DNA from 2 places in the Mycobacterium sp. IS-1556 genome. Region 1 is predicted to be linked to the other one. Evidence: predicted binding sites of a transcription regulator. Region 1 holds the regulator's gene; the other holds the start of a gene.
The links. The regulator LexA, encoded in region 1, represses DNA repair genes until DNA is damaged. The targets are predictions, from matches to a motif close to CGAACANNTGTTCG.

Region 1 (14,907 bases):
AAGCCAGCCTGGTGGACGGCAAGTTCACGATCACCGGCACGGCGGTCGGGTTCTTCCACGACGATCCGGGCGAACGCACCAAAGCGCCGTTCGAGATCTCCACCGACTGCTGAGCACTCAGCGGCCCTTGCTCAGGGCCTCGGCGGCCGCGTCGGCCCACTGCCGCCACTGTTCGGCGCTGGCCCGCGCCTCCGCGGCGTCCTTGTCCCGCCCGGCCGCGGCCGCCTTCTCGGCCTGGCGCTCGAATTGTTCTGCGCGCGCACGGAACTGGTCGGCGCGCGCCTGCGCTTCCGGGTCCACGCCGTGCGTCGGCGCCTCGCGCACCTTCTTCTCGATCGCCCGCAGTCGCCGCTCCAAGTCGGCGCCGCGCTCGCGGGGCACTTTGCCGATCGCGTCCCACTTGTCCCCGATCACGCGAAGCGCGGCCCGCGCCGCATCGAGATCGGAGGTGTCGATCTTCTCCGCCTCGGCCAGCAGCGCCTCCTTGGCCTCGGCGTTGGCGCGGAACTCGGCGTCGCGTTCGGCGGTGACAGCGTTGCGGGCGGTGAAGAACTTGTCCTGAGCCGCCTTGAACCGCTGCCACAGCGCGTCGTCGACATCCTTGGCCGCGCGGCCCGCCGCCTTCCACTCGGTCAGCAATTCGCGGAACGCCGCGCTCGTCGGGCCCCAGTCCGTCGAATCGGCCAACTCCTCGGCGCGCACGCACAGCGCCTCCTTGGCCTGGCGGGCACCGGCGCGCTCACGGTCGAGTTCGGCGAAATGCGAACCGCGCCTTCGGTTGAACTGCTCGCGCGCGGCCGAGTAACGCTTCCACAGCGCGTCGTCGGTCTTGCGGTCCAATCCGCTTATTGTGCGCCACTCGTCGAGAATCTCGCGCAGCCGGTCGCCGGCGACCTTCCATTGGGTGGCGTTGGCGGCGAGGTCCTCGGCCTCGGCGGCCAATGCCTCCTTGCGGGCGGTCTGGGCGGCGCGGTGCTCCTCGCGGCGCGCTTTGTCGGCCTGCGCGGTCTCGTCGGCGTGGGCGATGATCGCCTGCAGTCGGGCGGCGATCGCGTCGACGTCGCCGAGCACATGAGCGGTCGGCAGTGTCTCGGCCAGCGCCTGGGCGGCCGCCTTGATCTTGCGGGCGTCGCCGGTGCCGGACTCCAACCGGCGTTCCATCAGCGCCACCTCGGTGTGCAGATCGTCGAAGCGCCTACCGAAGTGCGCGAACGCCGCCTCGGTGTCGCCGGCCTGCCAGGATCCGATGACCCGCTCACCTGAGCCGGTGATGAGCCACACCGTGCCGTCGGGGTCGACGCGGCCGAACCGGTGCGGATCGCTGGACGGCGGCGCGGCCACCGTCGGCGCGGGGCGCCCTGGCCGGGGGACGGGACGCGGCGGACCGGGCCGGGGAGCGGGTTTGGGCGAGGAGGACTGGCCTCCTGGCTCGCTGGTCGTCATGTCCCTATCCTCGTGCCCTCCGCGCGGACCACCGCGCACCTGCCGCGCACCGCGGCGCCTGATCGCTGTCGAACGCTATTCAAACAGGTCGCCGCGACGCATGCGCACGGGTTTCGCCAGGACTTGCCTAAGCTCAGCGGCTGTGGCGAGAGCACTGCGATGACCGGACTGAACGGGGAGGCGGACCTCGCTGCTCTGCTCGCGCTCGGCGCGGCGTTGTTCGTCGCGATCGGCGATGTGATTCACCTGCGCCAGGCCCAGGAGGTCACCGACGAATCGGTCAGCCACATGGCGCTGTTCGCACGGCTGCTTCGCGATCGGCGGTGGTGGCTCGGTAGCGCCGTCGCGGCCGGCGGGTTCGCATTGCAGGCTGCGGCGCTGGGCCTCGGTTCGGTTTTGCTCGTGCAGGCGCTGCTGGTCACGTCGCTGCTGTTCGCGCTGCCGATCCACGCCCGGCAGGAGCGGCGCCGGGTGACGCGCTGGGAGTGGACCTGGGCCGTGCTGCTGGCGGCTTCGGTCGCGGTGATCGTGACTGTGGGCAACCCGACCGCGGGCCACTCCCGCGCCTCGTGGGAGACGTGGGCGGCGGTGGTCGCCGTGCTGGGTCCGGCGCTGGTGCTGTGCGTGATCGGCGCCAGCATCTGGAAGGGCCCCGTGAGCGCGGTGTTGCTCGCGCTGGCGTCCGGGGCGCTGTGGGGCCTGTTCGCGGTGCTGACCAAGGGCGTGGTGGACCGGCTCGACGACGGGCTGTGGGAGCTGCTGCGCACGCCCGAGTTGTACGTGTGGGCGCTGGTCGCCCTCACCGGGACGGCATGGCAGCAGGCGTCCTTCCGGGCGGGGTCGCTGACCGCGTCGCTGCCGACGATGACGGTCGCCGAACCGATGGTCGCGTCGGTGCTCGGGGTCGTCGTGCTGGGAGAGGCGCTGCGGCCGGGGGAGGCGGGTTGGCTGACGTTGATCGCGGCCGTGACGGTGATGGTCGTGGCGACCGCCGCGCTGGCCCGTGGCGAGGCGGTCAGCGCGGACCGGGCCGTCGCCCCGCATTAGCGTGGACGGCGTGCTGAGCGCGATCGCGATCGTCCCGTCGCCACCGGTCATGGTGCCCGAACTGGCCGCGGGGGCCGCCCCTGAGCTGGCCGATCTTCGCGACGCCGTGTTCACGGCGGTCGCCGGGCTGCCGCCGCGCTGGATCGCCGTCGGGGTAGGGCACACCGACGCCGACATCGGTGCCCACCGTGTCGGCACGTTCGCCGGCTACGGCGTCGATCTGCGGGTCTCGTTGTCGCCCGGCGCCGACGGAGACCCGGCCGCACTGCCGTTGTGCGCGTTGATCACCGGTTGGGTGCGCGGTGCGGCGCGCGCCGACGCCCGCGCCGACGTGCGGGTCTACTCCGACGCGCACGACGCCGACACCGCACTGGCCCGCGGCAGGCGGTTGCGGGCCGAGATCGACGAGGCCGCCGACGCCATCGGGGTGCTGGTCGTCGCCGACGGGCTGACCACTTTGACCCAGTCCGCGCCCGGCGGTTTCGACCCCGAATCCGTCTCCGTGCAGGCCGAGCTGGACGAGGCGTTGGCGACTGGCGACGCCGCGGCACTGGCCCGGCTGCCCGGCAACGTCGTCGGCCGAGTGGCCTACCAGGTGCTCGCCGGCCTGGCTGAACCGCGGTCGGCCAAGGAGCTCTACCGCGGCGCGCCCTACGGCGTCGGGTATTTCGCCGGCGTCTGGCAGCCGTGAACCGGCCGATCGCGATCGTCGGCTCGACCGGCACCGGCAAGTCGGCGCTGGCGTTGGCCGTCGCCGAGCGGCTCGGCGGCGAGATCGTCAATGCGGACGCGATGCAGATGTACCGCGGCATGGACATCGGCACCGCGAAGCTGACGGTCGACGAGCGTCGCGGCATCCCGCACCACCAACTCGACGTGCTGGACGTGACGGAAACGGCCAGCGTCGCTCGTTACCAGCAGGCGGCCGCCGCCGACGTCGAGGCGATCGGGAATCGCGGTGCCGTGCCGGTGGTGGTCGGCGGCTCGATGATGTACGTCCAGTCGCTGCTCGACGACTGGACCTTCCCGGCCACCGACCCGGCGGTGCGCGCCCGGTGGGAGCAGCGGCTCGCCGAGGTCGGGGTGAGCGCGCTGCATGAGGAGCTGGCGCGGGTCGACGCCGACGCCGCCGCGGCCATCATGCCCACCGACGCGCGTCGCATCGTGCGCGCGCTCGAGGTCGTCGAACTGACCGGCCAGCCGTTCGCGGCGTCGTTCCCGCCGATCGGCACCCCGCGCTGGGACACCGCGATAATCGGGCTCGATTGGGAGACAACGTCTCTGGACGACCGGTTGGCAAAACGGACCGACAAGATGTTCGCCGACGGGCTCGTCGACGAGGTGCAAACACTGCTCGCTCGCGGACTGCGCGAGGGTGTCACCGCCTCACGGGCGCTGGGTTATGCACAGGTGCTCGCCGACCTCGACGCCGGTGGCGACGGCACCGCCGCCCGGGAACCGACGTTCGTCGGCACCCGACGCTACGTCCGGCGGCAGCGGTCGTGGTTCCGCCGCGACCACCGAATCACCTGGCTCGACGGCGCCGCATCGGATCTGGTCGAGGACACGCTGCGGGTGTGGCGCGACGTACCCTGAACACGTGAAGTTCGCCAAGGGACACGGCACGCAGAACGACTTCGTGCTGCTCCCCGACATCGACTTCGAGTTGAAGCTGTCTCCGGAAGTGGTGGCCGCACTGTGCGACCGGCGCCGCGGGCTGGGCGCCGACGGTGTGCTGCGGGTGACCACCGCCGAAGCGGCCCGGCGAGCCGGGCTGTTCGAACAGCTGCCCGAGGGCGTCGAGGCCGAGCACTGGTACATGGACTACCGCAACGCCGACGGCTCGATCGCCCAGATGTGCGGCAACGGCGTGCGGGTGTTCGCCCATTACCTGCGTGCCACCGGCTTGGAGCCCACCGATGAGTTCGTGGTCGGCTCGCTGGCTGGCCCGCGGCCGGTGGTGCTGCACGACTGGGACACGACGACCGCCGACGTCACCGTCGAGATGGGCAAGGTGAACCAGTTGGGTGGCGGCGAGGCGATCGTCGGCGGACGGCCGTTCGCCGGCCTGGCGGTGGACGTCGGCAACCCGCACCTGGCGTGCGTGGACCCGGACATGACGCTCGAAGAGTTGCTCGCGCTCGATGTTGCAGCGCCGGTGTCGTTCGACGATGCGCAGTTCCCCGAGGGCGTGAACATCGAGGTCCTGACGGCGCCCCACGACGGTGCGGTGTCCATGCGGGTGCACGAGCGCGGCGTCGGGGAGACCCGGTCATGCGGTACCGGCACCGTCGCGGCCGCGGTCGCGGCGCTGGCGTTCTCCGGTGTCACCACCGGCACCCTCGACGTGCGGATTCCGGGCGGCGAGGTCTGCGTCACCATCACCGAGGCCAGCAGTTACCTGCGTGGCCCGTCGATTCTGGTGGCGCACGGCGAGCTGTCCGAGGAATGGTGGAGCGTTGCGCAACGTTAATTGGGGTGCATGAAAAGTGATCTCCGTGCGAATCTCTATTCGCCCATGACGTATCCCGATTTCCCGATCCGCGACACCCCGAGCGCGGGCGAGCTGGCCCTCGAAGACCGCACGGCGCTGCGCCGCGTGGCCGGTCTGTCGACCGAACTCGCCGATGTCTCCGAGGTCGAGTATCGCCAACTGCGCTTGGAACGCGTTGTGCTGGTAGGGGTTTGGACCGAAGGCAGCTCTGCCGACGCCGAGGCCAGCCTGGCCGAACTGGCCGCGCTCGCCGAGACCGCCGGCTCGGAGGTGCTCGAAGGACTGATTCAGCGACGGGACAAACCGGACGCCTCCACCTACATCGGCTCGGGGAAGGCCGCCGAACTGCGCGAGATCGTGCTCGCGACCGGCGCGGACACCGTCATTTGTGACGGTGAACTCAGCCCCGCCCAGCTGACGGCGTTGGAGAAGGCGGTCAAGGTCAAGGTGATCGACCGCACGGCGCTCATCCTCGACATCTTCGCCCAGCACGCGACCAGCCGGGAAGGCAAAGCGCAGGTCACGCTGGCGCAGATGGAGTACATGTTGCCCAGGCTGCGCGGCTGGGGCGAGTCGATGTCGCGACAGGCCGGCGGTCGCGCCGGCGGAGCCGGCGGCGGCGTGGGTACCCGCGGTCCCGGTGAGACCAAGATCGAGACCGACCGTCGCCGCATCCGCGAGCGGATGGCCAAACTGCGCCGAGACATCAAGGACATGAAGAAGATCCGCGATACGCAGCGCAGTGGCAGGCGCCGCAGCGAGGTCCCGTCGATCGCCATCGTCGGATACACCAACGCGGGCAAGTCGAGTCTGCTCAACGCGCTGACCGGCGCGGGGGTCCTGGTCGAGAACGCGTTGTTCGCCACCCTCGAACCGACAACGCGCCGAGGCGAATTCGCCGATGGCAGGCCGTTCGTGCTGACCGACACGGTCGGATTCGTGCGCCACCTGCCGACCCAGCTGGTGGAGGCGTTCCGCTCCACGTTGGAAGAGGTCGTCGACGCCGATCTGCTGGTGCATGTCGTCGACGGGTCCGACGCCAACCCGCTGGCCCAGATCAATGCGGTGCGCGAAGTGGTCAACGACGTCATGGGAGCCGCTCCGGCGGCGACATCGAGCGAGGCCGACCACGACGGCGCCCCGGCACCGGAACTGTTGGTGGTCAACAAGATCGACGCCGCCGACGGTCTCACTCTGGCACAGTTGCGCCGCGCCCTGCCTGATGCCGTGTTCGTTTCTGCCCGCACCGGTGACGGGCTGGATCGGCTGCAGCAGCGGATGGCGGAATTGATCACGCCGACGGACGCGATGGTCGACGTGACGATCCCGTACGACCGAGGGGATCTGGTGAACCGGGTGCACGCCGACGGGCGGGTCGACGCCACCGAGCACACCGCTGAGGGCACTCGGATCAAGGCCCGGGTGCCGGTCCCGCTGGCCGCCGCCCTGCGCGACTACGCGACGTTCTAAACCGTCCCCACAAGCGAAGAGGCGCAGAGGGATTGCCCCTCTGCGCCTTTCCTGTGGTCCGAACTAGTCGCGCTCGCCCGATGGCCGCTGCTCGGCCTCTTGACGCTTCTCGGCGGTCTTCGCGGCGGCGCGGGCGCTCTCGGCTTCGGCTTCCTTCTGAGCGGCGTTGCGCTGCGCGTCTGCCTTGTCCTGCTGCGCCTGACCCTCGCGGTACAGGTCGTCGCGGCCCGCGACGGCACCGAGGACCTCTTTGGCCTTGCCTTTCACGCCTTCGACGACACCCTTGACGGCTTCTTCTGGCCCACTGTTGTTCTTGTCGGACACGGTGTTCCTCCCCTTCGGTTCGGTAGTGGCCCAGGGGTTCCCTGAGCGCGTTGTCCGGCAAACGAAGAGTGGGCTAGGTCACACTCCTTTGGTCGCTGGATGTCGAACCATTCCGCTGTCGGGTACTGCGCGCCAGAACGAGCTCTGATTGGGCTGATCGAGATCCTTCCGTCGCAGCCGATCTGTTCGGCTCGCTGTGTCGGCGATCAGCCGCCGGCGGAGGGACGATGTCGATCAGATGGGCTCAGCGCCGTGGACGAAATCGTATTCGTCGGAAATGCACGCGGAAATGATCATCGGGGGACTCGCAATTGCGCGCTGGCTACGGGTATATCCGTGATATCGCGTGGCACGAGGCTCCAACGGTGCACACGCGCAAACTGTTTGGGGTTCGCAGACGGTGGCGCATGGGCAAAGTCATCGGCCTCGGGCTTGGGGTTGTTTCCAGACAAATCCGAGCGGCACGGCGGGGTTATCCACAGCGAACGGGGGATTGGCGGGTATTTTCTTTCCAAGATCGGCGTGTTCGTTGGTTATTGACGTCTGCTGACAACACAGTTGACGGGCGCGAAATCTTCGAGCGAAATTTCGTGCCGACCAGGGAGGACGAATGATCGGGCAGAACAGCCGAGGCACGACGGTGTGGGGCCGGATGGCGATAGGTCTGCTCGCAGCCGTCGCCCTGCTCTTGGCGCCGGTGGCCGGCGCGACGCCGGAATCCGATGCCGCCAATGCGGCCATCACGGCGGCCTGGGAAGCCAGCGGCGGCGACGGCGACCCGCTGGGACCCAAACAGGGCGATGTGTATCCGGCGGGTAAGGGCTTCGCGCAGAACTTCGCCGGCGGCAAGATGTTCTTCACGCCCGAGACCGGCGCCCACTACATGCGCGGCGCCATCCTGGAGAAGTACGAATCGCTCGGTGGGCCCGCGGACAGCGACTTGGGTTTCCCCACCATCGACGACGGGCCCGGACGCGCTCCGGGCAGCTTCAACTCCACGTTCAGCGCCAGCGACAAGCCGGTGATCTTCTGGACGCAGGAGACCGGCGCGCGGGTGGTGCGTGGCCCGATCAACGCCGCGTGGGACAAGTTGGGCGGCTCGACGGGAGCGTTGGGAGTGCCCGCCGGCGACGAGACCTACCGCGGAGATCTCATCTCCCAGAAGTTCACCGGCGGCGAGCTGACCTACAACACCCGCGACAAGACGTTCACCACCGTGCCGCCCGAACTGGCCGAGCAGTTGACCGATCTGCAGGTGCCGGACGATCCGACTGCGCAGATCAATGCGGCCCGCCGCGCTGCCGGCGGACCGCTGGGACCGCTCGGCGCCGCGGAAGGACCGCCTTATCAGATCGGCGAGGACGGCCTCGGGCAGAACTTCGCCGGCGGCAAGATCTTCTACAGTCCGGCCACCGGCGCGAGGGTGGTCACCGGTCAGGTTCTCGCCAAGTACGAAAGCCTCGGTGGGCCCGAGGGGGAGCTCGGGTTCCCGGTGTCCAGCGAGGCCGACGGAGGACTGCCCACCGCAAGTCGCGTGGCGAGGTTCGCCGCCGAAGACAAGCCGGTGATCTTCTGGACGCCGGATCATGGCGCGGTCCTGGTGCGCGGCGCGATGAGCGCAGCCTGGGACAAGCTCGACGGCGCCGAGGGCAAGCTCGGCGCACCGGTGGCCGACCAGACCGAGAAGGGCGACGTCGTCACCCAGCGGTTCAGCGGCGGGGTGATCTCCTGGGACCGGTCGACCGGCGAGTTCAGCACCGAGCCGGCCAATCTGGCGGCCGGGTTGGCCGGCCTCGAGGTGCCCGCCCAGCAGACCCCCGAAACACCGGGCGCGCCGCAGGCCTCGGACTCCGCCGGCGACAACGGCTGGTTCGAGTGGAGTTGGTGGTGGCTGCTGGCGATCGTGCCGGTGCTCGTGCTCCTCGCCCTGGTGGCGTTCGCGGCCATGCGTAACCGCCGCCACGGCGCCGACGATCATCCCGGCTTCGACGAGGACTACGGCCGGTACGGCGCCGACGGCGAGCCGGTCTACAGCACGGCGGGCGCCGGGGAGCAGGCATCCAGCGGCGGCGACTACTCCGCGGCGATGTTCGGCGACCGGTATGCCAGCGAGGGGCTTGGGGCGCTCGCACCATCGGGGGAGTCTGCCGGCTCGTCCTTCGACCCCTGGGGGGCGCCGCAACGCGGCGACGAGGCGGCAGCGCCGGGCCACGCCGCCGAGGGCGTCGACGATGGCCTTGGCGAGGGTCTCGGCGAGGGCGCTGGCGAGCCGGAGGAGAATCCCGACAACGTCGATACAGCCCCGACGCTGATACCGCCGACGGTCGTCGAGCGCGATACGACCGGCGAACCGATCGACGGACCGATCGATGACGAGCCTTCCGCCGGACACGATACGTTCGCCGAACCAGTCGAACCTGAGTCCGAACCCGAACGCTTCCAACGGGATCCACTGACCGACACCGGCCGTCACGCCAAGATCATCGTCGACGAACCGGAAGTGCCGAGTCCCGCATTCCGCCTACCGGTCGGCGGTTCCGATGAGGCGCCGCAGGGATACCCGATCAAGGCCGACACCCAGTCCGGCCGGTACTGGCTGCCGGGCACCGCCGACTACGACGAGGTGCGCGCCGAGATTTGGTTCTCCAGCGAGGAATTCGCGCGCACGAACGGGTTCGTCAAAGCCGACTAGATCTTCCGGATGACGGTGACGACCTTGCCGAGAACCGCGGCGTCGTTACCCGGGATCGGATCGAAGGCCGGGTTGTGCGGCATCAGCCACACTTGGCCGCGGGTGCGCTTGAACGTCTTCACGGTGGCCTCGCCGTCGATCATCGCGGCCACGATGTCGCCGTTGTCTGCGACGTTCTGCTGACGCACGACCACCCAATCGCCGTCGCAGATCGCCGCGTCGACCATCGAGTCGCCGACGACTTTGAGTAGGAAGAGCGAGCCCTCACCCACCAGCTCGCGCGGCAGCGGAAAGACGTCCTCGACAGCCTCTTCGGCGAGGATCGGCCCGCCGGCGGCAATCCGTCCGAGCACAGGCACGAACGTCGGCTCCGGTAGCGCGTCGGAGCCCGCGACCTCGGTGGCGACGATGGCGGTCACTGCCTCGTCGGCAGCACGCACGTCGACGGCGCGCGGTCGGTTGGGGTCACGCCGCAGGTAACCCTTCCGTTCCAGGGTGCGCAGTTGATGCGCCACCGACGACGTCGAAGTCAGCCCGACTGCGTTGCCGATCTCCCTGATGCTCGGGGGATAGCCGCGTGTGGTGACCGATGTCCGGATCACGTCGAGAATGGTGCGCTGGCGTTCGGTTAGGCCATCGAGTGCCCGCCCCCCGCCGGCGCCGTCCGAAGTACCGCTGCTGGAATCCATGACGCCGAATGTAACCCGCGGCACGCGATTAATCAAACATGTGTTCGAGGTGTGTCGGACCATTTGAGCCCACTTGAGCCCCCCGAAAGCGGACCCAAATTTTTTGTCGGTGGCCTGTTTTATCGTTGGCAACAGTTCGATCACATGTTCTATCGCTCGAACGCATGAGCGAGTATGTTCGAACACAGGAGCGAAAGCAGCGGACCGGAAGGCATCACGATGACGACTCTCGACACCAGGGAATTTCAGGGCCCGCCGGTGGTCAGGCCCCGTATCAGGCCCACCGACGCCCGGCGGGGCCCGCGGCCCGGCAGGCCCCGCGGAGCATCGGTCCGGTACCGCGGTACCGGCGTGCTGATGTCGCGCGCCTCGCACCGCCGGCGGCCCATCACCCCGGGCACCACGGTGCTCCTGGCGCTGGTGGCCGCCGGGATCACGGTTTGGCTCGGCCTGGTGGCACAGTTCGGCGGGGTGGTCGGCGCCGGCGCGGAAGCCGTTCCCGATCGGCTCGCAGTGGTCCAGGTGCAGAGCGGCGAGAGCCTGCACCAGGTGGCGCAGCGGGTGGCGCCCGACGCCCCGGTGGGTCAGGTGGCGGACCGGATTCGCGAGCTCAACCAGCTCGACTCGGCTGCGCTGGATGCGGGGCAGACGCTCATCGCCCCGGTCGGCTGATCGCCGGCCGGCTCGTGGAACGCCTGGCGCGCAATCGTGTTCACCGACAGATCGTCGGCCTACGTGCCGATCACCCCGGTCACGGGTTTCAGGAGCGTGCCGCAGGTACGCTCGGAGAGGTTCGAGTTGGTCGTTTGTTGGCGCGGCGAAGGAGCGGTGATGCATTGTCCGTTCTGCCGTCACCCCGATTCACGAGTGGTCGACTCGCGTGAAACCGACGAAGGTCAGGCGATCCGGCGGCGGCGCTCCTGCCCCGAATGCGGAAGACGGTTCACCACGGTGGAGACCGCGGTGTTGGCGGTCGTCAAACGCAGCGGTGTCACCGAGCCGTTCAGCCGCGAGAAGGTGGTCAAGGGCGTACGTCGAGCGTGCCAGGGCCGCCAGGTCGACGACGATGCGCTGAACCTGCTGGCGCAGCAGGTCGAGGACACTGTGCGCGCCGCCGGTTCGCCCGAGGTGCCGAGCCACGACGTGGGCCTGGCCATCCTGGGCCCGCTGCGTGACCTCGACGAAGTGGCGTACCTGCGCTTCGCCTCGGTGTACCGGGGGTTCACCTCGGCGGAAGACTTCGAGCGCGAAATCGAGGCGCTGCGCGCGCATCGCGATTCACCGCAGCCGACCGCCAGCTGAGCAGCCGCAGGGGCGAAACTCAATCGATCTGCTTGACGCCGTCGCTGACGACGCGGCCCGCGACGCGCACCCAGCCATCGGGGCTCCACTCGGTGTGGATGTGCGAACCCTTCCCTTGCACGATCGTGAGGTCGCGGCTCAGATAGTCGGTGATCCGGACGGCGGCGGAGCCGGTGGCCTCGTCCTCGGGCACGCCGAGGTCGGTGGCGAACATCCGCGCCCGCACCATCCCCTGTTCCCGGTCGACCCACGTCCACAGGTAGTGGTTGACGTCGTCCGGGTAATCGGCCGGGTCGGCAGCGAGGAGGTCGTCGACGGAGGCGACGTCGTGGACGGCGAATTCCGGCGCCCACTCCGCTCGCGCCCTGACCGAGGTGAGGTCGTCGGTGTAGGACACCTGCACAATGCCGGCGTGAACCCTCAGCGTGTGAATTGGCGTGCCTCGTTCGCGAAGCCACCAGGCCGCGCCGACGGTGGGATGTCCCGCGAACGGCAGTTCGACGGCCGGCGTGTGGATGTGGGCGTGCGCCGTGCTGGTGCCGGCTGTCGGCAAATCGATGAATACCGTTTCGCTGTAACCCAATTGGGTCGCTATCCGTTGGCGGGCGTCCGGGTCGACGACGCTGGCGTCGATGACGCCGAGCGGGTTTCCGTAGTTGCCGTCAGGGTCGGTGAAGACGCGCAGCACGCTCACGTCGATAGCCATGGGGCCGATGCTACTTCTTAGTGGCATCGCAGCGGCGAGGCCGCGGTCGGTCCGGCGGTCAGGTGGCGCTGCGCTCGTCGGCGCCGATCGCGTCGAGCACCGCGACCCGGGTGTCGACCGAGCCGGAGATCGTGCCCTGGTCGACGCCCGCCCGTAACAGCCCGCGTAGGTACTCCTGGTCGTAGACCGCTGGTTCGGTGCCGTCGATGAACTTCTCCACCACCTCGACAAAACGGTCAGGGTCGTCGTGGAACGGGAAATGGCCGGAACCCTCGAAGATTTCCAACCGCGAACCGGGCATCGCGGCGTGTGCCATCCGGGCGTGACTTACCGGGATCACGGCGTCACCGCTGCCCCAGATCAATTGCACCGGAACCGATTGCGTCAGGTAGCAGCGGTCCAGCATGGTCACGACCTGACCGCGCCAGTCCACGACGGCACGCAGTGTGCGGGCGAACGCCGAAGACGCAGTCGGTTCGGGCAGGTCATTGAGAATGCGCAACACCTGGGGCAGGTCGCGGCCCAGGCCGGTGGATCCGAACACCCCGCCGGCGACGCGGCCCACCACCTGCAGTGTCGGCAGCACCAGCGGCAGTCGTAGCAGCGCCAGTGCCTCACTGCCCATCGGCAGCGAAGCAAAGCGCAGCGCGATGTTGACGTCCCTGGTGACCCCGCCCGCTCCGACCAGGATGAGCCGGTCGACCAGTTGCGGGAACTGGTAGGCGAACTGCATGGCCACCCCGCCACCGAGGGAATGACCGATTACCGTGACCCGGTCGATGTCCAGGACGCTCATCAGGTCGCGCATCCCGTTGGCGTAGGCGGCGACCGAGTAATCCGCGCGCGGTTTGTCGGATTTTCCGTGGCCCAGAAGGTCGGGCGCGATGACGGTGAACCGCTGGGCGAGCTTCGCCTGCACCGCATTCCAGGTGGTGGAGTTGTCGCCGATGCCGTGGATCAGCAGGATCGCGGGGCCCGAACCCGCCACGCGGTACGCCCGGCGATAGCCGTGGATGGTGCGGTACTGCAGGATCGGCGTCAGTTCCCGTACCGGGCGGAGGTTCGGCTTTCGCGCGGCCATTGCGCCAACTTAGCTGGCGTTCGCGAGACGCGCTAATTATTGACGCTGATTGTCGAGCGACGTGGTCAACCGGCGTCGTCGCCGTCCTGGAACGGATCCCTGGACTTCTTCTCGGCCTGCTGGGCGAGGAACCGTTCGAACTCCGCGCCGAGTTCTTCGCCGCTGGGCAGGTCCTCGTCGCTGGCCAGCAGCGACCGGTTCTCCTGGGCGGCGACGAAGGCGTCGTACTGGCGCTCGAGGGCGGCCACCACCTGCGCGACCTCGGGGCTCTGTTCGACCTGCTCGTTGATCTTGGCCAGCACTTCGGCACCCGCCGCCACCAGTGCCTCCAGTGGGATCTCCAGCGAAGCGTTCCTGGCCACCTCGGCGAGCAACGCCTCTGCCGCGGCGGGGTAGTCGGTCTGCGCGAGGTAGTGCGGTACGTGCACGGTGAACCCGACGGCTTCGTGTCCGTGCTGCGACATCCGGAACTCGAGCAGATTCGACACGCTGGCGGGGACCTGTACTTCTCCCACCCACGGCTGGTGGTCGGCGATGAGCTCCTTGTCGCTGGAGTGCGCGGTCATGGTGATGGGTCGGGTGTGCGGCACGGCCATCGGGATGGTGCCCAGTCCGACGACCCGGCGGACGTCGAGCCGTTCGGCCAGTAGCCGAACGGCGGTGATGAACCGCTCCCAGCGCAGGTCGGGTTCCAGCCCGGCGAGAAGCAGGAAGGGGGTGCCGACGCTGTCGCGCATCGCGTACAGGTTGAGTTCGGGGTCCTCGTAGTGCGTGAAGTGGTCGGTCTTGAAGGTCATCAACGGACGTCGGGATCGGTAATCCAGCAGCTCGTCGATCGCGAACGACGCCACCAGCTCGGTGTCGAGCCTGTCTTTGAGGTGCTGGGCGGCCAACCGGATGGCGTGTCCGGCGTCGGAGAACCCCTCCAGGGCATGGATGAGCACCGGGCCGCGGCCATCCGTCGAGGACAGTTGGGGTGCGGGGAACTCCAGCTCATACATGCCGGATTGTTCCGGCTGGTAGTGCTGGTCGGGGTTACCAGGGTGTTCTGGGCGGTCAGCCATCGAACCTCGCCTCCTCGCGGTGGTGCCAAGACAGTGAGTGCCTCCGTACCTGTGACAACTAGTCTCGCGCACGTTGCGTTCCCGTTGCCGGTCATCCCACGCCCGATCCAGCGAATTGTTTGCCGGTGTATCCGATGGCCGCACTCCTCAACGCGGCTCGTCCCTCGCCGCTTGATCGTCGCGCGGCTAGGTGCGGAACTGGTTGAGCGCCCGCAGCTTGTTCATCACGTCCAGCGCGGCGACTTTGTAGGCCTCGGAGAAGGTGGGGTAGTTGAACACAGCGTCGACAAGGTACTCGACGGTGCCCCCGCAGCCCATGACGGCCTGACCGATGTGCACCATCTCGGTGGCGCTGGTGCCGAAGATGTGCACGCCGAGCAGCTTCAGGTCGTCGGTCGAGACCAGCAGCTTGAGCATGCCGTAGGAGTCACCGGCGATCTGGCCCCTGGCCAACTCCCGGTAGCGCGACACCCCGACTTCGTACGGGATCGCGTTGCGGGTCAACTCGACCTCGGTGGCGCCGACATAGGACACCTCCGGAATCGAATAGATGCCGATCGGCTGCAGATCGGTCATGCCCTTGGCGGGCTCGCCG
Region 2 (14,907 bases), on a different contig from region 1:
ACGAGGCGCTGATCCGCGCCGCCCTCGAGGCTGCGTCCGCCGCAGGACCCCGCGACGTGCCCGTCGGCGCGGTCGTCGTGTCCGCCGACGGCACCGAACTGGCCCGTGCCGCCAACGCGCGAGAAGCGTTGGGCGACCCCACCGCACACGCGGAGATCCTCGCGATCCGCGCGGCCGTGGCGGTGCTCGGGGACGGCTGGCGGCTGGAGGGTACGACGCTGGCGGTCACCGTCGAGCCCTGCACGATGTGCGCGGGCGCGCTCGTGATGGCGCGCGTGGCGCGCGTGGTGTTCGGCGCGTGGGAGCCCAAGACCGGAGCCGTCGGCTCGCTGTGGGATGTGGTGCGCGACAGGCGGCTGACGCATCGGGCCCAGGTGCGCGGCGGGGTGCTGGCCGAGCAGTGCGCGGCACCGCTGGAGGAGTTCTTCGCCCGGCAGCGATTGGAGTAGATGGGCGGGTGCCCGGTAAGCTGCCACACGGTGGCGTGTCCGAGCGGCCTAAGGAGCACGCCTCGAAAGCGTGTGACGGGTAACCCCCGTCCGAGGGTTCAAATCCCTCCGCCACCGCCACAACGACTCAGGCACTATTGTCGGATTTCGTCACTGAAGCAGAGGTCGAGGCGACCGCGGTGACCAACGCGAGAGAATTGGTTACATATGCGTGCGCTTCATGACCAAGGCCCGTCCGCCTCGGCCGGTGCCGGCGCTGCCGTGCGCCCCTTTTCGGTGCTCCTCGTCGAGGACGATCGCGGCGACGCGATTCTGGTCGAGGAGTTGATCGCCGATGCCGCCGTCGAAATCGATGTCTCGTGGGCGGCCTCGATGGAGGACGCCGAACGGCAGTTGGACACCTCTCGGCCGGATTGTGTGCTGCTTGATTTGAACCTGCCCGACGCGAACGGCATCAAGGCCCTCGACCGGATCACCAGGCGCGACATCACTTTGCCGATCGTGGTGTTGACGGGGCTCAACGATGAGCACTTCGGCATCTCCGCCGTCGCCGCCGGCGCTCAGGACTACCTCGTCAAGGGCCGAGTCGAACCCGAGACGCTCCGCCGCGCGCTGCTCTACGCGGTGGAACGCAAACGCGCCGAGCTCACCTCGGTCGAACTGCACGCCAGCGAGCTGCGCGCCATGGAGAACGCCCGCCTCGAGCGTGGGCTGCTGCCGTCTCCGCTGCTACTTGACTCGCCCGGCGTCGACATCGTCGCCGAGTACCGGCCCAGCAGACAGCATGCGCTGCTCGGCGGTGACTTCTACGACTTCGTGCAGACGCCGGACCGCACCGTGCACGTCATGGTCGGCGACGTGGCCGGGCACGGCCCCGACGAGGCCGCGCTGGGCGTAACGCTGCGCATCGGCTGGCGCGCTCTGACGTTCGCCGGGTTGCGCGGCAACGAACGCATGCGACAACTCGAACGGATTCTGAGCACCGAACGGCCGGGTTCGAGCATCTTCGCGACGGTGATCAGCGTCGCGATGTCGACCGACAGCCTCAGCTTCAACGTGGTGTCGGCAGGCCATCCCGGCATGCTGCTGCACGGTCCAGACACCGTGGAGTGGCTGGAGCCGAAGGTCGGTCCCGCCCTCGGCCTCTATGGCCACGAGTGGCCGCTGAACGTCCTCGAGCTGCCGCCGGGGTACGGCCTGGTGTTGCTGACCGACGGGCTGTTCGAGGGACGCTCCGGTGAGGGCACCCAACGCCTCGGCGAGAAGGGCCTGCTCGAAGTCGCGCGCGGCTATGCGCATCTGCCCGGCGCCGAGTTCGTCAGCGCGCTGATCGACGATGTGGAGCGTCGGGCGCAGTCAGTGGGCGGCATCAGCGACGACATCGCTGTCGTGCGGGTGGAGCGGACGACGACCGGATGAGATCACGCCTCACCGTCCAGGGCTGGCAGAACCTGGTGTTGTCGATGATGGGTGTGGTGGTGATCGCCGGTGCGATCGCCGGTGCCCTGCTGCTGAACCGGACCGACGACGTCTCGCGTGAGCTCAACCTCGGCATCCAACCCGCCCGCGTTGCGGCGTACCAGCTGCAGGCCGCTCTCCGTGACCAGGAGACCGCGATTCGCGGATACGCCATCGCCGCCGACCGCCAGTTCCTCGAACCGTATTACGCCGGCCAGGAGGCCGAGCGTGCCGCCGCGCAGCAGGTCCGCGACGGAATCGGCCACCGGCCCGAGTTGCTCGCCGACCTCGAAGCGATCGAAGAGGCCGCTGCCGCGTGGCGCTCGACGTTCGCGGACCCGGTTCTCGCGTCGGTGACGCCGGGGTCCCCGAAGGTTCTGGACGCCGAGACGGCCGCGCGCGGCAATGCCGAATTCGACAGCCTACGAGCGTTGTTCGAAGCCCAGAACCGCGATCTGACCCAGGCCCGGCAGGACGCCGTCGATGAGCTCGCCCGGGTGCAAACCTGGCGGAACAGCGTGCTCATCACGGTTGTGGCGACATTCTTCTTGGCCGCGATCGCGTTGGCGGTGCTGGTGCGTAGCGCCGTCACCCGGCCGCTGGAAGCGCTCGCCGCGGCCTGCCGCAAGATCACCGAAGGCAGCTTCGGCGAGAAGATCACGGTGGGGGGTCCGCGCGACATTCAGTCCATCGCCGCGGACGTCGAGGACATGCGGCAGCACATCGTCGACGAACTCGAAGCGGCGCGGCAGGCGCGGACCCAGCTGGCCGACCAGGCCCTCGAACTGCAGCGATCCAATGCCGAACTCGAGCAGTTCGCCTATGTCGCGTCGCATGACCTGCAGGAGCCGCTGCGCAAGGTGGCGTCGTTCTGTCAACTGCTGGAGAAGCGCTACGGCGACAAGTTGGACGAGCGCGGCGTCGAGTACATCCGGTTCGCCGTCGACGGCGCCAAGCGGATGCAGGTGCTGATCAACGATCTGCTGACGTTCTCCCGCGTCGGAAGGCTTCATTCGGTGCACGACGACGTCGACCTCTCAGCCGTGTTGGACGACGCGATGGACAACCTGGCCACCACGATCGAGGAGGCCGGCGCCGAGGTGGTGGTCCACAACGGACGGCCGCTACCTTCGGTCAAGGGTGACCCGACCCTGCTGACGATGCTCTGGCAGAACCTGATCGGTAACGCGGTGAAGTTCCGCAGACCGGGCGTCGTACCGCGGATCGTCATCGACTGCGCGACGGGTGAGGACGCGCAGGACGGGTCGTGGGTGTTCACCGTCACCGACAATGGCATCGGGATCCCCGACGAGTTCACGGAGAAGGTCTTCGTGATCTTTCAGCGCCTGCACGGCCGCGAGTCGTCGTACTCCGGCACGGGTATAGGGCTTGCGCTGTGCCGCAAGATCGTCGAGTACCACGGCGGCAGCATCTGGATCGACACCACCTACACGGACGGCACCAGGTTCCGTTTCACCATTCCCTGCGTCGTCGACGAGCCCGTCGAGGCCGATATGGAAGGATCAACCGCATGACATTGGACGGTCGAGCGATCGACGTTCTGCTGATCGAGGACGATCCGGGAGATGAGCTGATCACCCGGGAAGCCTTCGAGCACAACAAGATCAAGAACACGCTGCACGTCGCCCACGATGGCGAGGAGGGGCTCGACTTCCTCTACCAACGCGGCCAGTTCGCCGACGCGCCGCGCCCCGATCTGATCCTGCTCGATCTGAACCTGCCGAAGTACGACGGCAGGCAGCTGCTGGAGACCATCAAGTCCGACGCGGACCTGAGCCTCATCCCGGTGGTGGTACTCACGACATCGTCGGCGGAGGAAGATATTCTGCGCAGCTACAAGCTGCACGCCAACGCCTACGTCACCAAACCGGTTGACCTCGACCAGTTCATGAACGCCGTTCGGCAGATCGACGAGTTCTTCGTTCAGGTGGTTCGGCTGCCCCAGTCGTGACGCCCGTCGGTGACCTCGAAGTCGATCCGCACGGTGGTGCCGCTCGCTGAACCCGCGACGTCCACCCCGTCGCCGACGGCCCGGATGATCGGCAGCCCGCGACCGCGCGTGGTCGGTTCGGTGCTCGGTGTTCGCCACGCACCGTGATCGGAGACGCAGACGATGATCCGCTCGTCCTCGACGGTCGCGTCGATGACGATCACGCCGTCGTCGCAATCCCGATAGGCATGTTCGACGCAGTTGGTGGCCGCCTCATTGACCGCCAGCACGACATCGGCGACGACGGGATCGGGGACTCCGATCGGGGTCATCCAGTCGAGCAGTCGGTGGCGGATCTGTGCCAATCGATCCGCGGTGGCCGGTACCTCGATACGCAACGGGTCTGCCGGCCGCAGGCGCACGTCGATCACCACGCCCGTGTTGTACCCCGCTTGGCCCGATTCCTCACGCATGCCACGCATATGCGATCGATCTCGAAACGGTAGCGAGGCCTAGATCACACCTCGCGCACCGTCGAGACGGCGATCACGGGGCCTCGCCGCCGGCGCCTTTCGAGCGCCTCAGCCGTAGAACATCACGCGGTAGTCCGGGGTCCAGGCACCTTCGAGGCAGCTCAGCGGAACGCCGTCCGGCGACTGCGCCACCCCGGTCGCGTCACCGCAGGGCAGCCGATTGGTCCGGATGCCGACCAGCGGTGGTGATGCGATCCATCGGCTGCGCGAGTTGCATGCGAGGGTGTTGCCCGACGCGTCGATCCCGAAGTTGTAGCGGGTGTTCTGCACGCAGTGCGTGCCCTCCACCGCAGTCCGGTCGATATACGGGACGCAATCCGCGCCGTCGCAGTAACCCGGGGACGCCGGCGCATTCGCGGCGGTGAACATCGGCGCGGCGACGAACCCGCACGCCAGCGCAGCTGCAGCCATGAGCCTCATGGGGTTAGCGTATGTGCCCCGCACCGGCGGCGGGCACGGAATAGGCTCATATGCCATGAAGCGCGTCATCGTTGCTTTGGCCGCCGCCGCTGCCGGTGCCGGCGCTCTCGTCTGCGCCCCGCCGGCCGGCGCCGACGTCGTCGCCTATCTGGTCAACGTGCACGTGCGACCCGGCTACAACTTCCCGAACGCGGACGCGGCCATCGGCTACGGAAACAGCATCTGCGACCGGGTCGCAGCCAAGATGGGTTACGCCCAACTCGTCGATCAGGTGAAGGCCGACTTCCGCACCGCCGACTATTACCAGGGCGCCTACCTGATCAACCAGGCCGTCAACGAGCTGTGTCCGGCGCAGATCTGGCAGCTGCGGCAGTCGGCGGCCGGCTACACCGGATGACGAACGGCGGCGCCCCGGTCCGGGACGCCGCCGCCTTTCGTGCACGCTTTATCTACGGGCAGCTGACCTCGATCTCGAACGGCTTGTTGACCGGCTGCAGCGGGTTCGCCATGTCGACGCCCGTCGCGGTGCCGCTGATCTTGTAGGTGTTGCCGTCCTTCTCCACCTTGGCGTCGCCCTGGCCCGTACCGCTTTGGTAGCCCAGCGTCACGCCGTTGACGTTGCCCAGGCCGACGGACTGCACGGTGGGCTCGTCGCCGGAGCTGACCACCGCGCCGATGCCGGTGGTCGCGTCACCGATCGCGATATTGGTGTTGCCGCCGACCGAACTGCACACGACCGTGCCCGTTACGGCCTGATCCTGGCCGTCGATCGTGACGGTGGTCTTGCCTTCCGCTGCTGCGGCCGTTGACGTCTCACCCGTCGTCTCTGACTTCTTGTCGTCGGAAGAACAGCCGGACAGTCCGGCGATGACGAGAGCCGCGCCGCCTACCGCGACCAGGAAACCACGCTTCACCACAGTTCTCCTTTTGTTGTCGTGACCCGTCAAGATCGGATCATCTAGAGCAGTATGGTTCGCGGCACCCCTGCGAACAGCGGTTTCGCGGAAAAATTGATCTTGCCCCCGTTAGCAGGACACCCGGATGTGGAATGGGCCGGAAGTGCGAAAGCTCGGCGAGTCGGTCTTGAAGCCGTGGGCGGTGCCCGAGATGTCGTAGGTCCGGCCGGTCATCTGAACCTCAGCGGCCTCAGCTCCCGCGCCGCCCGCCCCGGCGTTGTAACTACCGGTGAAGCCGCCGACGTTGTTGATGCTGACCGACTCCGCGGCCAGTTCGTCTTCGGCCGACACCATCGCCGTGACCCCGGACGTCTGATCGCCGGTGGTGATGGTGGTGAGCCACCCCGTCGTGTCGCACTGCACTGTCTCGGTGACGCCGGCGTCGTGGCCGTTGACCGTCACCTGCGCCGTGCCCGCGACGAGTTGGCCGGCCGGCGGTTGGTAGTCCGGCGGATCCGACGAGCATCCGGCCATCACCAGCACGGTCGCGGCTGCGCAGCACGTGGGGAACCACCGGTTTCTCACAGTGCAGAATCTACGGCGTGGCCGTGCCGAATTCTCCCGCTCCGCAAGAGTCGTCGGCACCGTCGTTCAGCGTGGTGACCGAATTGCCCGGACGCTTCGGCCGCACGGGCGTCATCCGCACCCCGCACGGCGAGATCCACACCCCGGCGTTCATTCCGGTGGGCACCCAGGCGACCGTCAAGGCGGTGCTTCCCGAGATGATGAAAGAACTTGGTGCCCAGGCGATCCTGGCCAATGCCTACCACCTCTATCTGCAGCCCGGCGCGGACATCGTCGACGAGGCCGGCGGGGTGGGCGCGTTCATGAACTGGTCGGGGCCGACGTTCACCGACAGCGGCGGGTTCCAGGTGCTGTCGCTGGGCGCCGGGTTCCGCAAGGTGCTGGCGATGGATACCGAACGCGTGCAGGCCGACGACATCATCGCCGAGGGCAAGGAGCGGTTGGCCAACGTCGACGACGACGGGGTGACGTTCCGGTCGCATCTCGACGGCTCGACCCACCGGTTCACCCCCGAAGTGTCGATCGGCATCCAGCATCAACTCGGCGCCGACATCATCTTCGCGTTCGACGAACTGACCACGCTGGTCAACACCCGCGGCTACCAGGAGCGGTCGGTGCAGCGCACCCACGAGTGGGCGGTGCGCTGCCTGGCCGAACATGAGCGGCTGTCGACCCTTCGCCCGGACAGGCCGCGGCAGGCGCTGTTCGGTGTGGTGCAGGGCGCGCAGTACGAAGACCTGCGCCGGCAGGCGACCCGCGGGCTGGTGTCGATCGGGTTCGACGGCTACGGCATCGGCGGGGCACTGGAGAAGCAGAACCTGGCCACCATCGTCGGCTGGGTCTGCGAGGAACTGCCCGTCGACAAGCCGCGCCATCTGTTGGGCATCAGCGAGCCCGACGACCTGTTCGACGCGGTGGCCGCCGGCGCCGACACGTTCGACTGCGTATCGCCGTCGCGCGTCGCGCGCAACGCCGCGCTCTACTCGACCACCGGCCGCTTCAACATCACCAACGCACGGTTCCGGCGCGACTTCACACCGATCGACGCGGACTGCGACTGCTACACCTGCGCCCACTACACCAGGGCTTATCTGCATCACCTGTTCAAGGCCAAGGAGATCCTCTCGGCGACGCTGTGCACCATCCACAACGAGCGGTTCGTGGTGCGCCTCGTCGACCGGATGCGCGCGGCGATCGACGCGGGCGAGTTCGAGGAGCTGCGCGCCGACGTGCTGGGCCGGTACTACTCGACGCGCACGCGGTAGTTTCACGCCATGCCAACCGAGCTCACCGCCGAGCAGGCCGCCGCGCGGCTCGCGACCGACGACGCCCTGGGGATACCGCTCGGACCCGGCCAGCCGCCGGCGGTCCTGCGGGCGCTCGGTGAGCGCGAGGACTGGACGGATCTGGGGGTGTACGGCGCGTTGCTCGCGGTCGGTACGGAGCTGTTCGCCCGTCCGGGCGTCCATTACCTGTCGGGGTTCTTCGGTCCGCTCGAGCGGGCCCTGCGGGACGCGGGTGCCAATGTCGAGTTCGCACCCGCGGACTTCCGCCGGTTCGGGCCGCTGCTCGAGCAACAGTCGCCGCGCGTGATGACGACCGTCGCCGCCCCGCCCGACGCCGACGGGTGGTGCTCGTTGTCCCTGCACGCGGGCGGCACGGTCAACGAATTGCGCCGTGCCGGAAGCGATCCCGAGCGGCTGCTGATCGTCGAGGTGTCAACCGCCTACCCGCGGACATTCGGGCTCGATGACCACCGGCACGCGCTGCACGTCGACGAGATCGACATCCTCGTGCAATCGACCGATGCGCCGCTTGCACTACCGGGCGGTGACGCGGCGCCCACCGAGGCCGACACGGCGATCGCGCGCCACGCGGTCGAGTTCATCACCTCCGGTGCGACCCTGCAGACCGGTATCGGTTCGATTCCCAGCCAGATCGCGACCCTGCTGGCCGAGGGCGACGGTGGCGAATACGGTTTGCACAGCGAGATGTTCACCGACGGCTGCATGAAACTGCATCGCGCGGGCAAGGTCACCAACACCGGCAAGGGCATCTACGACGGTGTCAGCGTGACGACGTTCGCATTCGGGTCGGCGGAACTGTACGCCTGGCTCGACGGCAACCGCGACGTCGCATTCCTGCCCGTGGAGATCGTCAACGCGCCCGGTGTGATCGGGGCCAACAACGACATGGTGTCGATCAACGGTGCGCTCGCGATCGACATTCAGGGCCAGGTCGTCGCCGACACGATCGGCGGCAACCAGTTCAGCGGAGTCGGCGGCGCCGAGGACTTCGTCGCCGGTGCAGGTCTCGAGCTGTCGGACCGCTCGCTGATCTGCCTGCCTTCGACGTTCGAGAAGGACGGCGAACCGCAGTCGCGGATCGTGCCGTGGTTCGGTCCGGGCGCGGTGATCACGACACCGCGACACCACGTCGACGTGATCGTCACCGAGTACGGCGCTGCCGAATTGGAGGGCAAGACGGTCCGCGAACGCGGTGAGGCGCTCGCCGCGATCGCACATCCGCTGTTCCGCGACGACCTGCTTGCGGCTGCCGAGCGCGCTGCGAAGGGCCGCTCACCCGTCATTTAGTCGGCGCGAGTGACCCCTAAACCCCGCGAGCGACCGCGCTTGTACAACGACGCGCCGCCGATGGCGGTGCAAACACGGTCGCTCGCGCCGGTCAAGTGACCGGGTAGATCCATGGCCGGCGGGGCAGTTCGGCCGGGTCGAAATCGGCCAGCATGCCCTCGAGGTCGCGGGCCTGCCAGCCCAACGACGCGCTGATCTGCGCGAGCGCGCGCTGGACGCCGATCTCGGCGAGGGTCACGGCGCCGTCGCGCTTGGCCAGCCGGGCGCCGTCCTCGTTGAGCACCAGCGCGACGTGGGCGTACGTCGGCTCCGGAAATCCGAGCATCCGCGCCAGGTACGCCTGGCGCGGCGAGGAAGGTAGGAGGTCGTCGCCGCGCACCACCTGGTCGATGCCCTGTGCCGCGTCGTCGACGACGACCGCGAGGTTGTACGCGGGCACGCCATCGCCCCGGCGGACCACGAAATCGTCGACGATGCCGGTGTAGTCGCCGTGCAACAGGTCGTGGATGGTGTGCACGATCGCGTCGGTGCGCAGCCGTAACGCGGGCGCCCGTCCGATCTCGTCCCGGCGCGCCGCGCGCTCGGCGTCGGTGAGGTCGCGGCAGGTTCCCGGGTAGGCGCCCTGGGGTGCATGCGGTGCCCGCGGCGCTTGCGCGATATCCCTTCGGCTGCAATAGCATTCGTACAGCAGTCCGCGGCTCGTCAGCTCCTCGATCGCCGAGGAGTAGCGGTCGGGCTGCTCGGACTGCCACTCGACGGCGTCCCACGTCAACCCGATCGCGGCGAGGTCGGCGAGTTGCCGCCGGCCGATCTCGGTCGAGGTGCGGTCGTCGAGGTCGTCGACGCGGATCAGGAACCGGCGGCCGGAGGACCGGGCGAACAACCACGCGAGGACCGCGGTGCGCAGGTTGCCGATGTGCAGGTCGGCAGAGGGGCTCGGGGCGAACCTGCCAGCGCTCACCACCGAAATCTAGCCATTCGGCGCATGCCGTCGATCAACGGCGCCTGCCGCGAGGCGATCCGGGGTACTCGCCTGAAGCGCTGGTACTTTGCTCGTGCACCGAGAAACACGGCCCTCCGCCGGCGCTCGCCGTGCCTAGGCGTCCCGGGGGCCGTGCCCGACGGACGCGAGGAGGCACGCGCGTGCACCCCGAAGGCTCCAGCAACCCGCAGCACGAGCCCGAGCAGGAGTCGCCGCCGGGCCAGGTGAAAAAAGCCATCGCGGCGTCGGCCGTCGGCAACTTCACCGAGTGGTTCGACTACGGCCTCTACGCCTACGGCGTCTCCTACATCTCCGCGGCCATCTTTCCGGGCGACGGAGCCACGGCGACGCTGCTGGCGCTGATGACGTTCGCCGTCTCGTTCCTGGTCCGGCCGCTCGGCGGATTCGTCTGGGGGCCGCTCGGCGACCGACTCGGTCGACGGCGGGTCCTCGCCATCACGATCCTGGTGATGGCCGGCGCAACGCTGTGCGTCGGGCTCGTTCCCAGCTATGCCGTGATCGGGCTCTGGGCCCCCGCGCTCATGGTGATCTTGCGGATGATCCAGGGCTTCTCCACCGGTGGAGAGTACGGCGGGGCCGCGACCTTCATGGCGGAATACGCGCCGACCCGTCGTCGGGGAATGCTCGGCAGTTTCCTCGAATTCGGCACCTTGTCGGGCTTCTCGGTGGGCGCGCTGTTCATGCTCGGATTCTCGCTGGTGCTCACCGACGACCAGATGAACGTATGGGGCTGGCGGCTGCCGTTTCTGCTCGCCGCGCCGCTCGGCCTGATCGGGCTGTATCTGCGCACCAGACTGGACGAGACGCCGGTGTTCAAGGAGTTGGCGAAGTCGGGCGAACGAGAGCGCGACGTCGGCGGCGAGTTCAAGGATCTCCTGGTCCAATACTGGGGCCCGATCCTGCGGCTGGGCGGTCTGGTCGTCGCGCTCAACGTCGTCAACTACACGCTGCTCACCTACATGCCCACCTATCTGGAGCAGTCGATCGGCCTGTCCACCGACATGTCGTTGGTCGTCCCGATCATCGGCATGCTCTCGATGATGGTGTTCCTGCCGTTCGCCGGCCTGGCGTCGGACAGGATCGGGCGCAAGCCGATCTGGTGGGTCTCCCTTATCGGGCTGTTCGTCGCGGGTATCCCGATGTTCATGCTGATGTCGACCGGCGCGGTCGGAGCCGTCATCGGCTTCGCCGTGCTGGGGTTGCTCTACGTTCCGCAGCTGGCGACGATCTCGGCCACCTTCCCGGCGATGTTCCCGACGCAGGTGCGCTATGCCGGTTTCGCGATCGCGTACAACGTGTCGACCGCGATCTTCGGTGGTACCGCGCCGGCGGTCAACGACTGGCTGGTCAACGCGACGGGCCACAACCTCGTGCCGGCGTACTACATGATGGCCGCCTGCGTCGTCGGCGCGATCGCACTGCTCAAAATGCCGGAGACCGCGCGGTGCCCGATCAACGGCACCGAGATACCCGGCACGCCCGAAGCGCCGCCGCAGTTGGATTACGAGCTCGAGGGCAGCCGCGGCTGACTACAGCGGCTGCAAGCTGATCGGGTTCTCGTGCCGGCTCGCGTTGGGATCGTTGCAGGCCCCGGGTTTCGACGTGTAGGTGGCGGTGCCCGCCAGGCTGGCGGGGTCGAACGCGTACGACAGATCCCCCGGCCCGGTACTACCGTCGGGACACGTCCAGCCGTTCGGGACGTCGTGGCGCTCGACGATCCACGGCCCGTCGGCCGCCCGGCTGATATGGGCGATCATGCCTGTGGAACTCGACACCGTCCCGGCGCAAAAGCCTTCGGGGTTGCATTGCGTGGTGATCGCCCACGTGTTGGACGTTGCGCCGTTGACGAATCGGTAGTTGCCCTCGAGGCGTCCGTCCGCCCATGCGGGGCTTGCCAATCCGATCGCGACGCCGGCGATTGCGGCCGCTGCTGCCGTCGCGCGTGTGAGCATCATGCAGGCAGCATCACACGTTCGGGACGCGAAGATACGCCTTCCGACGAAAGTACTTCCTCAGCCCAGCCCGGGGACGATGTCACCGAGCTTGAAGGTGACAGGTTGCTCGAGTTGTTCGTAGGTGCACGACCGAGGGTCCCGGTCGGGCCGCCAGCGATTGAATTGTGCGGTGTGGCGGAATCTTTCGCCTTCCATGTGGTCGTAGCGCACCTCGACGACCAGTTCGGGTCGCAGCGGGACGAACGACAGGTCCTTGCCGGCGTTCCAGCGTGAACCCTCGTTGCGGCGGGGCGTGCGGTCGCCGGCCATGTGTGCGGCCCAGTTCCATGGGTGATCGGCGAATGTCGTTACCAGCGGCTGTAATTCGGTGAACAGCTCGCGGCGCCGGGCCATCGGGAAAGCGCCGATGACGCCGACGGATGCGAGCGTTCCATCGTCCTTGTACAGCCCGAGCAGCAGCGAACCGATCGCATCCTCGCCGGACTTGTGCACCCGGTAGCCGGCGACCACACAGTCGGCGGTGCGTTCGTGCTTGATCTTGAACATCACTCGCTTGTCCGGCTGATAGGTCAGTTCCAACGGCTTGGCGATGATGCCGTCGAGGCCCGCGCCCTCGAACTCGTCGAACCAGCGCTCGGCGGTGGCCAGGTCGGTGGTCGCCGGGGTGACGTGGAACGACGGCCCGGCGTCGGTGAGCGCGTCGATGAGCGCGGCGCGCCGCTCGCTGAACGGCCGGCCGGTGTAGTCGTCATCGCCGAGCGCGAGCAGGTCGAACGCGATGAACGATGCCGGGATCTGCTCGGCAAGCATGCGCACCCGGCTGGCGGCGGGATGCAGGCGTAGCTGAAGCGCCTCGAAATCCAGGCCGCGGTCGGTAGCGATGATGATCTCGCCGTCGATGACGCAGCGATCGGGTAGTTCAGCCTTGGCTGCGTCGACGACCTCGGGGAAGTAGCGGGTCATCGGACGCTCGTTGCGACTGCCCAACTCGACCTCGTCGCCGTCACGAAAGCAGATGGTCCGGAAGCCATCCCATTTCGGTTCGTAGGAGGCGTCGGCGGGAATCGACGTGACCGGTTTGGCCAGCATCGGCGACACCGGAGGCATCACGGGCAGGTGCATCCCGCCATTGTCGCAGCGAGCCCTGCGGCAGCGTAATCCCTTGTGCCACAGTGGTTTCATCAGTCACAAACAGAGCCGAGTTGTCAGTGGTTCGAACTAGCGTTCGGGTATGTCGTTCGAACGGATCGGTGAGCGGATCGCGGTGATGAGCCGCGAGTTGACCGGGTTGCTGGCCGAGTCGTTCGAGTCGTTGAGCACCGCCGAGCAGTTCGCGGTGGCCGCGCAGTGGGAGACGTTCACCCGCGCGCAGGCCGCGGTGGGGCACCGGTTGGTCGCCGAGCTCGAGCGCACGCCGATCGCCGAGTTGGGTGCGCCTAGCGTGGCCTCGGCATTGACCGTGTTGTTGCGGATCTCGAAGACCGATGCGAACCGTCGGGTGCGACAGGCGCGCGAGTTGGCGCCGCGGCGGGCGATGACCGGGGAGCAGTTGGAGCCGGTGCTGGCCCGGACTGCTGCTGCGCAGGCGCGCGGGCAGATCGGTGTCGAGCATGTGCGCATCATTGGGAAGTTCTTCGCCAAGCAGATACCGGTGTCGGTGCCCTTTGACGTGCGCGAGGCCGCCGAAGCGCAGCTGGCCGATATCGCTGCCAAGCTCACCCCGGAGGAGTTGCGCGAGGCCTGTGAGCGTCTGGCCGCCTATCTGCATCCGGACGGGGATTTCTCCGACGAGGAGCGCGCGCGTCAGCGCTGGCTGCGGTTGGGGCGCCAGCGCGCCGATGGGATGCGCGAAGTGCGCGGGTTGCTCGATCCGACGACCGGCGCGGCGTTGGAAGCCGTTCTCGCCAATGCGGCCGCGCCGGGGATGAACAACCCCGCCGACGAGAAGCCGTGTGTGGACGGCGAACCCTCACCCGAAGCGGTGTCGTCCGATACGCGGACGGTCGGGCAGCGCAATCATGATGCGTTGAGTGCGATGTGCCGGGCGTTGTTGGCGTCGGGGACGCTGGGTAGCCATAACGGGTTGCCGGCCACGATGGTCATCACCACCACGCTGCGGGAGTTGCAATCCGGAACCGGTCACGGCGTCACCGGCGGGGGCAGCTTGGTGCCGATGAGTGAGGTGATCCGTCAAGCCTCGGCGGCCTATCACTATCTGGCGGTCTTCGACGAGCACACTGAAGAACCGCTGTATCTGGGGCGGGCCAAACGCCTGGCCACCCCCGGACAACGGCTGGTGCTCTACGCCAAAGACCGCGGCTGTACCCGGCCGGGATGTACTGCGCCGGCCTATCACTGCCAGGTGCATCACGCGGTCGCGGACTGGGCTGATGACGGTAAGACAGATATCACCGATCTGACGTTGGCCTGTGGGCCCGACAATCGGCGGGTCAAACCCGGCGGGTGGCGCACCCGAAAACGCAAAGACGGCCGCACCGAATGGCTGCCCCCACCACAACTGGACACCGGCCAAGCCCGCGTCAACAACTTCCACCACCCCCAGCGCTACCTCATCCCCGACGACGGAGACGACGAGACTGCCGACGGAGACGCCGAGTAGACGCGAATGGCTCCGAGGCATCTTGAAAGTGAGCCATTTGGCGGCTGCTGGTGCCCCGATGACTTAGCCCGGTTTGGCGGGTCTACCTGAGTATGGACAGCGGGCATGTTGCAGTGCATCGGGCGCCGGAACGGATCGCGAACGGATGGACGACACCATGACGAAGCAGGAAGGTCCCGGCATTCCGTCACCATCGATGCAGCAGGACGAAATCGCGCTGCCGGAAATCGTCTCGCATGACGAATGGCAGGCCGCCCGTGAAGATCTGTTGGAAGAAGAGAAGGCGTTGATGAAGGCGCGGGATCGCCTCGCTGCAAAGCGTCGGCGGCTACCCATGACCCCCGTGCGCAACGACTACCGCTTCGTCGGGCCTGACGGCGAAGTCGACCTCCTGGGCTTGTTCGCCGGGCGGCGTCAGCTGATCGTCTACCGCTTCTTCTATG

Region 2: AU187_RS00395 (HNH endonuclease signature motif containing protein) is a predicted target of LexA. The motif match lies at 13,059-13,072, and genes of this name have one in related genera.

What each region holds. Positions count from the first base shown of each region.
Region 1 is NZ_LQIM01000012.1:321,482-336,388, reverse strand. It holds gene AU187_RS10995 (lipoprotein LpqH) at 1-113, shown strand, start outside; gene AU187_RS10990 (DUF349 domain-containing protein) at 118-1,443, opposite strand; gene AU187_RS10985 (DMT family transporter) at 1,603-2,490, shown strand; gene AU187_RS10980 (class III extradiol ring-cleavage dioxygenase family protein) at 2,501-3,181, shown strand; gene miaA (tRNA (adenosine(37)-N6)-dimethylallyltransferase MiaA) at 3,178-4,086, shown strand; gene dapF (diaminopimelate epimerase) at 4,091-4,963, shown strand; gene hflX (GTPase HflX) at 5,009-6,454, shown strand; gene mbp1 (microaggregate-binding protein 1) at 6,518-6,778, opposite strand; gene AU187_RS10955 (LGFP repeat-containing protein) at 7,389-9,470, shown strand; gene lexA (transcriptional repressor LexA) at 9,467-10,159, opposite strand; gene AU187_RS10945 (LysM peptidoglycan-binding domain-containing protein) at 10,379-10,831, shown strand; gene nrdR (transcriptional regulator NrdR) at 10,991-11,461, shown strand; gene AU187_RS10935 (PhzF family phenazine biosynthesis protein) at 11,481-12,167, opposite strand; gene AU187_RS10930 (alpha/beta fold hydrolase) at 12,226-13,248, opposite strand; gene AU187_RS10925 (proteasome assembly chaperone family protein) at 13,314-14,312, opposite strand; gene sthA (Si-specific NAD(P)(+) transhydrogenase) at 14,499-14,907, opposite strand, start outside.
Region 2 is NZ_LQIM01000001.1:82,343-97,249, reverse strand. It holds gene AU187_RS00475 (nucleoside deaminase) at 1-449, shown strand, start outside; tRNA gene AU187_RS00470 (tRNA-Ser) at 479-569, shown strand; gene AU187_RS00465 (PP2C family protein-serine/threonine phosphatase) at 657-1,868, shown strand; gene AU187_RS00460 (sensor histidine kinase) at 1,865-3,442, shown strand; gene AU187_RS00455 (response regulator) at 3,439-3,879, shown strand; gene AU187_RS00450 (ATP-binding protein) at 3,852-4,331, opposite strand; gene AU187_RS00445 (hypothetical protein) at 4,440-4,811, opposite strand; gene AU187_RS00440 (DUF732 domain-containing protein) at 4,867-5,208, shown strand; gene AU187_RS00435 (lipoprotein LpqH) at 5,261-5,725, opposite strand; gene AU187_RS00430 (lipoprotein LpqH) at 5,837-6,292, opposite strand; gene tgt (tRNA guanosine(34) transglycosylase Tgt) at 6,310-7,557, shown strand; gene AU187_RS00420 (acetyl-CoA hydrolase/transferase family protein) at 7,567-8,886, shown strand; gene gluQRS (tRNA glutamyl-Q(34) synthetase GluQRS) at 8,978-9,847, opposite strand; gene AU187_RS00410 (MFS transporter) at 10,030-11,418, shown strand; gene AU187_RS00405 (hypothetical protein) at 11,419-11,844, opposite strand; gene AU187_RS00400 (ATP-dependent DNA ligase) at 11,902-12,966, opposite strand; gene AU187_RS00395 (HNH endonuclease signature motif containing protein) at 13,076-14,464, shown strand; gene AU187_RS00390 (DUF899 domain-containing protein) at 14,610-14,907, shown strand, end outside.